Regions from separate parts of the Latilactobacillus parasakei genome, predicted to be linked through region 1. Evidence: predicted binding sites of a transcription regulator. Region 1 holds the regulator's gene; each other region holds the start of a gene.
What was found. The regulator HrcA, encoded in region 1, represses chaperone genes, less so after heat shock. The targets are predictions, from matches to a motif close to TTAGCACTCNNNNNNNNNGAGTGCTAA.
Positions count from the first base shown of each region.

Region 2: ACPBEH_RS07525 (Hsp20/alpha crystallin family protein) is a predicted target of HrcA. The motif match lies at 1,804-1,830, and genes of this name have one in related genera.
Region 3: groES (co-chaperone GroES) is a predicted target of HrcA. The motif match lies at 1,043-1,069, and genes of this name have one in related genera.

Region 1 is NZ_CP186861.1:67,482-70,657, reverse strand. It holds gene grpE (nucleotide exchange factor GrpE) at 1-594, opposite strand; gene hrcA (heat-inducible transcriptional repressor HrcA) at 610-1,668, opposite strand; gene ACPBEH_RS00335 (CatB-related O-acetyltransferase) at 1,849-2,496, opposite strand; gene hemW (radical SAM family heme chaperone HemW) at 2,762-3,176, opposite strand, start outside.
Region 2 is NZ_CP186861.1:1,494,408-1,497,583, reverse strand. It holds gene ACPBEH_RS07540 (helix-turn-helix domain-containing protein) at 1-179, opposite strand, end outside; gene ACPBEH_RS07535 (helix-turn-helix domain-containing protein) at 349-546, shown strand; gene ACPBEH_RS07530 (D-alanine--D-alanine ligase family protein) at 653-1,705, opposite strand; gene ACPBEH_RS07525 (Hsp20/alpha crystallin family protein) at 1,900-2,340, shown strand; gene ACPBEH_RS07520 (ABC transporter ATP-binding protein) at 2,464-3,176, shown strand, end outside.
Region 3 is NZ_CP186861.1:1,101,547-1,104,722, reverse strand. It holds gene ACPBEH_RS05785 (redox-sensing transcriptional repressor Rex) at 1-244, shown strand, start outside; gene ACPBEH_RS05780 (lysostaphin resistance A-like protein) at 294-926, opposite strand; gene groES (co-chaperone GroES) at 1,098-1,382, shown strand; gene groL (chaperonin GroEL) at 1,436-3,061, shown strand.

The sequences.
Region 1 (3,176 bases):
TTATTGTGCAACTACAACCATTGCTGGTCGTAAAACGCGGTCCTTCAAATAATAGCCTTTTTGGAAGACTTGAACCACGGTGTCAGCTTTTTGATCACCATCAACCGCAATCGTTTGAACGGCTTGGTGAATGGTCGGATCAAAGGCTTGACCTTGCGCCTCAATTTCTTTAACACCATGATCTTCTAAAGCATGTTTCATATGATCATATGTCATTTGAACACCCTTTTTAAGGCTTTCATCAGTTGCTTCAGCTGCCAATGCGCGTTCTAGATTATCTAAAACAGGTAAGACATCTTTGGCTAATGATTGGCCATCATATTTTAACAAGTTAGCTTGTTCTTTTTGATTGCGCATTTGGATGTTCTTAATTTCAGCTTGTGACCGTAAGAAACTATCTTCCATAGCGTCATATTTCTTTTGAAGTTCAGCTAATTTATCATCTGCTTCTTCAACAGGTGCTTGTGCTTCAGTTGTTTCTTCAACTTCATCAGCTTCCATAACTGGTTCAAATGGTGTTTCTTTTTTAGGCGTTTCTTCTACAGTTTCTTCAGTTGGCTTTTCTTGGTTTTCAGCCTTTTCTTGCTTTGTCAAACAAACACGCTCCTTTTAAGATTGATTATCATCAAAATCTGCATAATAATCAATTAATTTCTTCGCTAGTTCTTCGCGGAATAAATCGAGTAACCCGATCATGCGCGAATATGGCATGCTAGTGGGACCTAATAAAGCAATCAATCCTTGGCCGTGTTCACCAACATCATAATTAACAGTCATTAAACTGTAATTCTTCAATAAATCATTGGTCATTTCATCGCCCAAACGAACCTGAACTTGGCTATTGGCCTCACCCGGTGATAACTCTAGCAACTTAGCTAGATCGTCCGATTGATTAATGATGTTGTAGATTGACTTCAACTGTGACACATCCGTCAATTCCGAGAAGTTTAATAAGTTCGATTGGCCCCCCACATATAAACGTTCCTGTGAAGCTTGTTTTAAGACATCATCGAAGATGTTTAAAAAGCCACCCGGTGAGCCCATGTATTGCATTAATAACGCAGGCACCTCTGTTTTCAACTTCTGACTGACAACGGTCAACGGTAATCCGATTAGATGATCATTCACGACTCGAATCGCTTTTTCAAGTTCATCACCTGAAATCGCGTTTGGAATTGTGAAAACCTGATTATCAACCGTTCCGGCACTTGTCACGATAATCGCCATTACCTGGTGGTTACCAAGTGGTACAAGTCGGAAACCTGTCAACCGAATCTCTGCCATCTCCGGCCCTAACGTAATCGCTGTATAGCTCGTTAGGTTTGAAAGAATATTAGCAGATTGTGAAACAATCTCGTCAATCTTATGATAATGGCGTCCAAATGATTGTTGCACAGTCGCAACATCCATTGGATTTAAGACAGCGGGCTGAATGAGATGATCTAAATAGTAACGATAGCCCTTCATAGAAGGAACCCGTCCAGAAGACGAATGCGTCTTCTCTATTAAACCGACATTCTCAAGATCAGCCATATCATTTCGGATTGTCGCGGAACTAACGTGCATTGGTAATTCAGACATTAGCTTCTTAGAACCCACCGGCTGACCACTCTCGGTAAAAAGACGAATAATTTCTTTCAAAATCATTAATTGTCTTTCGGTCAGCATGTTATCACCTCTTTTTAGCACTTGATTATTACGAGTGCTAATTACAAGTATTAATATAGCAAGAACGTCAAATAAAGTCAAGAATTGAACTGTAATTTTCACGGATTTAATGAAAATGGGACCAAAGACTGATAAAAGGCCACACCCAAATGATGAGTGTGACCTTTGCAAAGATTGCTATCAATAATTCTCGTGAAATTGTTGTAAATCAGCGACTGAATGACTCGCTAATATTGATTGGGCTGCTTGAACTTTTTCAATTGGCCAGTGGTACCAATCAATTGCTTGCAGGATTTCAATGTCAGCTGGTGTAAACCGTGATTTTAAAACCCGTGCTGGATTACCACCAACGACAGCGTACGCCGGCACATCCTTAACCACCACCGCGCCGGCAGCGATAATCGCGCCCTGCCCAATATGAACGCCAGGCATAATTAACGCGCGCATCCCAAGCCACGCACCGTCTTCAATGATTGTATCGCCCTTGGGCTCATAAGAGGCCGCAATTTGTTCTGGGAACGGGTAAGCGCTAATCCAATCACTATGATGATTATGATTACCGCCCATCAAAATAACAACGCCACTGGCAATGCAAACGTAACGGCCAATAATTAGGCGGTCCAATTGCCAACCAAATTCAGCCTGTGGATTAAATAAGGCACGTGAGGCATCATCGCCCCAATGATATCGAACACAGCCGTCCTCAAAATTCTGGTGATCATAATACCCCGAAAAGTAAGAATAATCGCCGACTTCAATTAATGGGTTTGTCACCAAATCCTTTAAATATTTTGTTTCTGACCAATGTTGATAAGTATTCTTGTCCATTTCATAAAACCTCGCTTCTAAGTTTTTGTTATCTGCTTAACTTAGAAGCGACTGCTTGTGAAACGGCCCGTAATTGTAAAAGGTGTCTAACCAAAAATGATCACCATCCCATTTGCTCGAAATATAACCCGGTTTGAACGCACTTCTTTTTAACGTGCTTTTCAAGCTAACTTTCTGCGCTTAGCTTCGTGCGTCAAATAATCGACTGCGTCGCTTATTCGCCCCACTGTGCTAATGCTCCAAAGTTGACCAAGCTTGAACGCACTTAATAGCTGTCTAACAAGAATTCCTGGAAGACTTCGTTGCCTAGGAACTTTCCTGATTCAGTTAGTCTTAGCCAGTCGCCTTCTTGTTTTAGGTACCCTTTTGCAATCTGATTGGCGACTGTTTCGCCGTAGATGTTTTGTAGTGGGTATCTGAATTTTTCTTCAAAGTGCTTGATTGAGACACCTTGCATCGTCCGCAGACCTAAGAAGAGTTCTTCTTCCATTTGTTCGGTCAAGGGAAGCACGTGGCGTTCAATCACTGGTACTTTATGTGCTTGTAGCGGTTCTAAGTATTGTTGGATTGGGCCGAAATTATGATAGCGGTCCTTGCCTAAATAACCATAAGCACCGGCCCCAAAGCCGAAATACTTTTCGTTCCGCCAATAGGTTAAGTTATGTGCAGACTGGTAGCCT
Region 2 (3,176 bases), 840 kb from region 1:
ACTTGTAATTCAGTTGCGACGATGAACAACGCTTTTAATGAAGGGGCAGCGCCTTTTTCCCAGCGGAAAATCATGGAGCTGCTGACCTTAATATTGTATTTTTGCGTTAATAAATCGGCTAGCTGCCGCATCGTAAGATTCCGTGAAACCCGCTTATCATGTAATAGTTGTCCAAACATTAAATTCACCTTCTTACTCGCAATAAAAACTATAGTACTAAGTATATGACAAAATACGCTAAAAAGTTAACACTTTCGTACAAAATCGTTAATTGACAAGTTTATCTAGATGACGTAATATTCCTAATGTGGAGCAAAGTTTGAGAATATTCATTTGGGGGTGCCAAATTTGGCAGAAAAACTTTTCGTGCTATCAGGGTATTTAAAGAGTCATGACATCAAGCAGCAGGAAGTTGCTGATGTCTTAAATAAAACGTTAACAACTGCTAACCGTAAGATTCGGGGTAAGATTCCGTTTACCGTCAAGGAAATTCAGTTGCTACACGATCAGCTAGATGTACCGATTCTAATCTTCTTTGAATCTTAGTTCCTCAAGAGGAATAATTAGATTAGTATTAAGCGGGGGTACCACTAGTATTTAATAATAAAAAAACGATAAGCCTGTGGGCTTATCGTTTTTTTATAGCAACTAATTATTTTTCATTAAGTAAAGCTAATTTACCATTCACAATCATTTCGCATAAGTCAGGGTAGCTAATACCAAGAACTTCTGCTTCTTGAGGAATTAATGATAATGGTGTCATACCAGGCAATGTATTGCCTTCGATGACGTGCAAGCCAGTTTCAGGACTCCAGAAAAAGTCGATACGAGCGTAGTTGGTTAAACCAAGTGCGTGCATGGCATCGAGGGCCATTTGCTTCATAGCTTCGTGAACATCATCTGGTAAGTTGTTAGGTGGTGTGACGAATTTCGTTGTATTACCAGTAACGAATTTATGTTCAAAATCATACCAACCGTCATTGACTTCAATTTCAATGGCAGGTAATGGTTGTTCGTTGATCACACCAAGTGAGAATTCGCGGCCCTTGATGAATTCTTCGATCAAGGCTTCGTTATCAAAACGCAAAGCGTCTTCGACAGCTGGTTTTAATTCAGCTTCGTTGTGGACGATATGTGTCCCAACACTTGAACCACCATTACTTGGCTTAACCACAACAGGGTATTCAAATGGCATTTCTGGCATTGGTTGATGACGATAAGCAGCGACGAAACGTGCTGTTGGAATGTTGTTGAAGAGTAAGATTTCTTTAGAAACTTTTTTGCTCATTGTAATACCAGCAGCTAGTGTGTCACTACCAGTATAAGGAATTTCAAAGACATCGAGAACCGCTTGAACTTTACCGTTTTCGCCATCGCCACCATGTAGTGCGAGGAATACGATATCAGCAGTTTTACAAATTTCTAAGACATTCGGACCAAATAGTTGTGTTGAACCATCTTCGCGAAGTTTATTGATGTCGTCATCTGTTAAAACTTCATCATCAATATCATAATCTTTTTCAACGGGATCAGATGAATAAAGAGAGTCGATTGTGGCACCATCTTTCAATTCATTCCCTAAAAAAAGATCAACAAAGGCAACGTCGTGGCCTTTTGTTTGTAGTGCATGGGTAATCTTGTGTCCGGACGTTAGTGAAACGTTACGTTCAGTACTACGACCGCCCGCTAAGACAACAATTTTCATATGAATCTACCTCCGAGTATTTTTGGAACCTTAAGTATAGCATAAAACGCTTAGGGCGGGAATTAAAATGCTAAATTAGGGCGGTTAACTATTTTGCGTTAGCACTCTATATAAAAGAGCGCTAATTACTTGCATTGAACGACTAACGCGTTAAAATAGAATTGTAATTAAGATAAAGAAAGGAAGTTTTAGAGATGGCAAATGAATTAATGGATCGTCGTCAAGATTGGTTAGACAGTTTAGTAGGTGATGACTTTTTCAAGAACTTCGGCAAACAATTCTTTGCAATGTCGCCTGAAACTGACAACTTGTTGAAGACAGATGTGAAGGAGACTGAAAAGGACTATCAATTAACAGTTGACTTACCTGGACTTGAAAAGCAAGACATCCACGTCGATTATCAAAATAACACGTTAAAGATTAGTGCAAAACGGGATAGCTTTAACGATCACAGCGACTCAGAAGGTAACCTGATTCAAAGTGAGCGCCACTATGGTCGCTTCAGCCGTCAATATTATTTACCAGAAGTTGATCGCCAAGCGATTAGCGCAAAATATGATAACGGCGTTTTACAATTAGTTTTACCAAAAATGGCGGAAGATACACAATCAACAAGCCAAATTGAAATTCAATAATGAGTATTTCGGAGTCACCGAGTTTAGTTGGTGACTCTTTTTTTATGGCAAATAATAATAATGCGTTTTCGTAAGGGATATTGTATAGTTAAAGTAGTTAATAAATGTTGAGGAGGCATTAATATGCTAACGTTAACGCATCTTGAAAAAAGTTTTGGGGCGATGAAAGCTGTCGATGATGTATCGTTTACCGTTCAACCAGGCGAAATATTAGGGCTTATTGGGCAAAACGGTGCTGGCAAGACGACCACTTTTAGAATGATATTAAATTTTTTAACGCCGGATAGCGGGACGATTTTGTGGCAGGGCCATGCATTTACCAGTCGTGATTATGATCAATTAGGTTACTTACCAGAGGAACGGGGTCTCTATCCTAAGATGACCGTTGAACAACAAATTTTATATTTTGCGCAGTTACGCGGGCGGACCGCGGCGGAAATTAAACCACAAATTGATGAGTGGTTAGCGCGCTTTGCTGTTAAGGGCCAACGTACCGATAAGATTAAGGATTTATCTAAGGGCAATCAACAAAAGGTGCAACTGATTGCGACCTTAATTCATAAACCAGCGCTCATTATTTTGGATGAACCATTCAGTGGATTGGATCCTGTGAATGCGGGTCTATTGGAAGATGGGATTTTATGGTTGAAGTCACAAGGTTCGGCCATCATTTTTTCGAGTCACGACATGACCAATGTTGCCAAGATTAGTGACCGAATTGTCATGTTGCGTAATGGGCAAGTCGTGTTATCCGGAAGTGTCGATGAAGTACGGGCACAGTTTGGCCGCACCAAACTCTTCTTGGAATCACCATTAACACAATCTGAATTGGAACA
Region 3 (3,176 bases), 1.0 Mb from region 1:
CGAAATGGTTGAACAATTGAAGCTGCAACAAATTGAAATCGTCATCTTGACGGTCCCAATTGAAGTCGCTCAAAAAGTAACGGATCAACTAGTTGACGCGGGGATTAAGGGCATCATGAACTTTACCCCAATTCGGATTTCTGTACCGAATACCATTCGGATTCAAAATGTTGATTTAGCGAAAGAGTTACAAACGTTAATTTATTTCCTTGATAATTATAATACAGAAGAAGCACCAAAATAAATAGAGCCTCATTAACCAGCAGTGATGTCGGTTGATGGGCTCTATTTTTTTAATGACTGAGATAAAAGAGGGTTACGACGAGATTCATTCCCGCATGACTGATAATCGTTGTATAAATGGAACCCGTTTTGCGATACAGCCAACAAAGGAAAAGGCCGATTGCCGCGTAGATAATTAGATGACTGTCTTGATGAATCACGGCAAATAATAAACTAGAGATGAGTGCGGCTAATACCGAATTTAAGCGGCTGCTAAGACCGCCAAAAATCGCCTTTCGAAAAACGAGTTCTTCCATTGTTGGCGCAGCAATCGTTAGAATAATGATCAACCACGGTTGGGCTTTGAGGGCCGTCATGAGAGTGAGCGTATTGAGTGATTGCGTACTATTTTTAAAGAGTAGATGATCAATTGAACCAGCGATAATTTGGACGATTAACGCGAGTAAAATACCACTAATGCCCCAGATGATGGCTTTCTTAAGCGGTAAGGGGTGTTTCTCAAGATTATTTTTTGGGCCCCGATAATTAAAATAGAGTAATAAAAGTGCGCCGAGGCTGTCCGTGATTGTGGTGAATAAATAGAATTGATCTGACAACCCGAAAAAGCGGACGAGGGCACTCGGGATTAATAAAATGATGAGATAGCTGATAATCAGCCTAAAATTTTGTTGGCTTTGAGTCATGATTACGCTCCTGAAAGTTGATGTGACCATAGCGTAGCGCATTGACTACTAAAATGCAAAAGGGGATAGCAAAATACTTGCAATGTTCTGAAAAAATGCTATGATAAAAAATGTGATTAGCACTTGAGTGTTTAGAGTGCTAAAAAAGAAAAAGTGATGGAGGGATTTTAAGTGTTAAAACCATTAGAAGATCGCGTAGTGATCGCCGTTAAAGACGAAGCAGAACAAACAGTAGGTGGCATTGTCATTGCAAGTAACGCCAAACAAAAACCACAAACTGGTAAAGTCGTTGCCGTTGGTGCCGGCGCAATGACCAGTGACGGTCAGCGAATCCCACTTGATGTCAAAGAAAATGATGAAGTCATTTACGATAAATATGCTGGCTCAGAAGTTGAATATGAAGGCCAACAATATTTGGTATTACACGCAAAAGACATTATCGCCATTATTGAATAATAAACTGAAACGTTTAAAAACAAACTAAAAAATTTTTTTGAGGTGAAATAACTATGGCAAAAGAACTTAAATTTTCAGAAGACGCACGTTCAAAAATGTTAGCAGGTGTTGATCAATTAGCTAACACTGTTAAGACAACATTAGGACCAAAAGGCCGCAACGTTGTTTTGGAAAAAGCTTACGGTTCACCAGAAATCACTAACGATGGTGTGACAATCGCTAAAGCAATCGAATTAGAAGATCATTTTGAAAATATGGGTGCCAAATTAGTTTCTGAAGTTGCTTCAAAAACGAACGACATCGCCGGTGACGGTACAACAACCGCTACTGTTTTAGCCCAAGCCATTATTCGCGAAGGGATGAAGAATGTGACAGCCGGTGCTAACCCAGTTGGTATCCGTCGTGGGATTGAATTAGCTACTAAAGAAGCTGTTAAGAAGTTACACGAAATTTCACACAAAGTTGAAAGCAAAGATGCGATTGCCCAAGTTGCTGCTGTTTCATCAGCTAACGAAGAAACGGGTCGTTTAATTGCCGATGCCATGGAAAAAGTGGGTAACGACGGTGTCATCACAGTTGAAGAATCAAAAGGGATTGATACTGAATTAAGCGTTGTTGAAGGGATGCAATTTGATCGTGGTTACTTGTCACAATACATGGTGACTGACAACGACAAGATGGAAGCTGACTTAGACAACCCATACATTTTGATTACAGATAAGAAGATTTCAAATATTCAAGATGTTTTACCACTTCTACAATCAATTGTGCAAGAAGGTAAAGCCTTATTAATCATTGCTGATGATGTTGATGGCGAAGCATTACCAACACTTGTCTTGAACAAGATTCGTGGGACATTCAACGTGGTTGCTGTTAAGGCCCCTGGTTTTGGTGATCGTCGTAAGGAACAATTAGAAGACATCGCGACATTAACAGGTGCCACAGTGATTACAAGTGACCTTGGTCTAGAATTGAAAGAAACAACAATCGATCAATTAGGGACAGCTGGTAAGGTAACTGTTACAAAAGATGATACAACAATCGTTGAAGGTGCTGGTAGCAAATCAGCTATCGCAGAACGTGTTGAAAACATCAAGAAACAAATTGCTGAAACAACATCAGACTTTGACCGTGAAAAATTACAAGAACGCTTAGCTAAATTAGCTGGTGGTGTTGCAGTGATCAAGGTTGGTGCTGCCACAGAAACAGAATTGAAAGAACAAAAATATCGGATTGAAGATGCCTTAAATGCAACGCGTGCAGCTGTTGAAGAAGGCTACGTTGCCGGTGGTGGGACAGCATTAATCGATGTCATCGAAAGTGTTGCCGCTCTTGAAGAAGAAGGCGACGTTCAAACAGGGATTAACATTGTGCTTCGTGCATTAGAAGAACCTGTTCGTCAAATCGCAACAAACGCTGGTCTTGAAGGCTCAGTCATTGTTGAAAAAGTAAAATCACAACCTGTTGAAGTTGGCTACAATGCAGCAAACGGCAACTGGGAAAATATGATTGAAGCGGGTATCTTAGATCCAACTAAGGTAACACGCTCAGCATTACAAAACGCAGCTAGTGTTGCTGCTCTAATGTTAACAACTGAAGCAGTGGTTGCTGACAAACCAGAAGACAACCCAGCACCAGCAGCAGGCATGGACCCATCAGCAATGGGCGGCATGATGTAATAAAAGAAGTGTGACTCGAGCTGATTAGGCTTTGAGGATTAACAGTAAAATGGGCATTATGGCGATTCTTGCCATAATGCCCATTTTGCAGTTAACCGGAAAAGGCTGCTCGAAG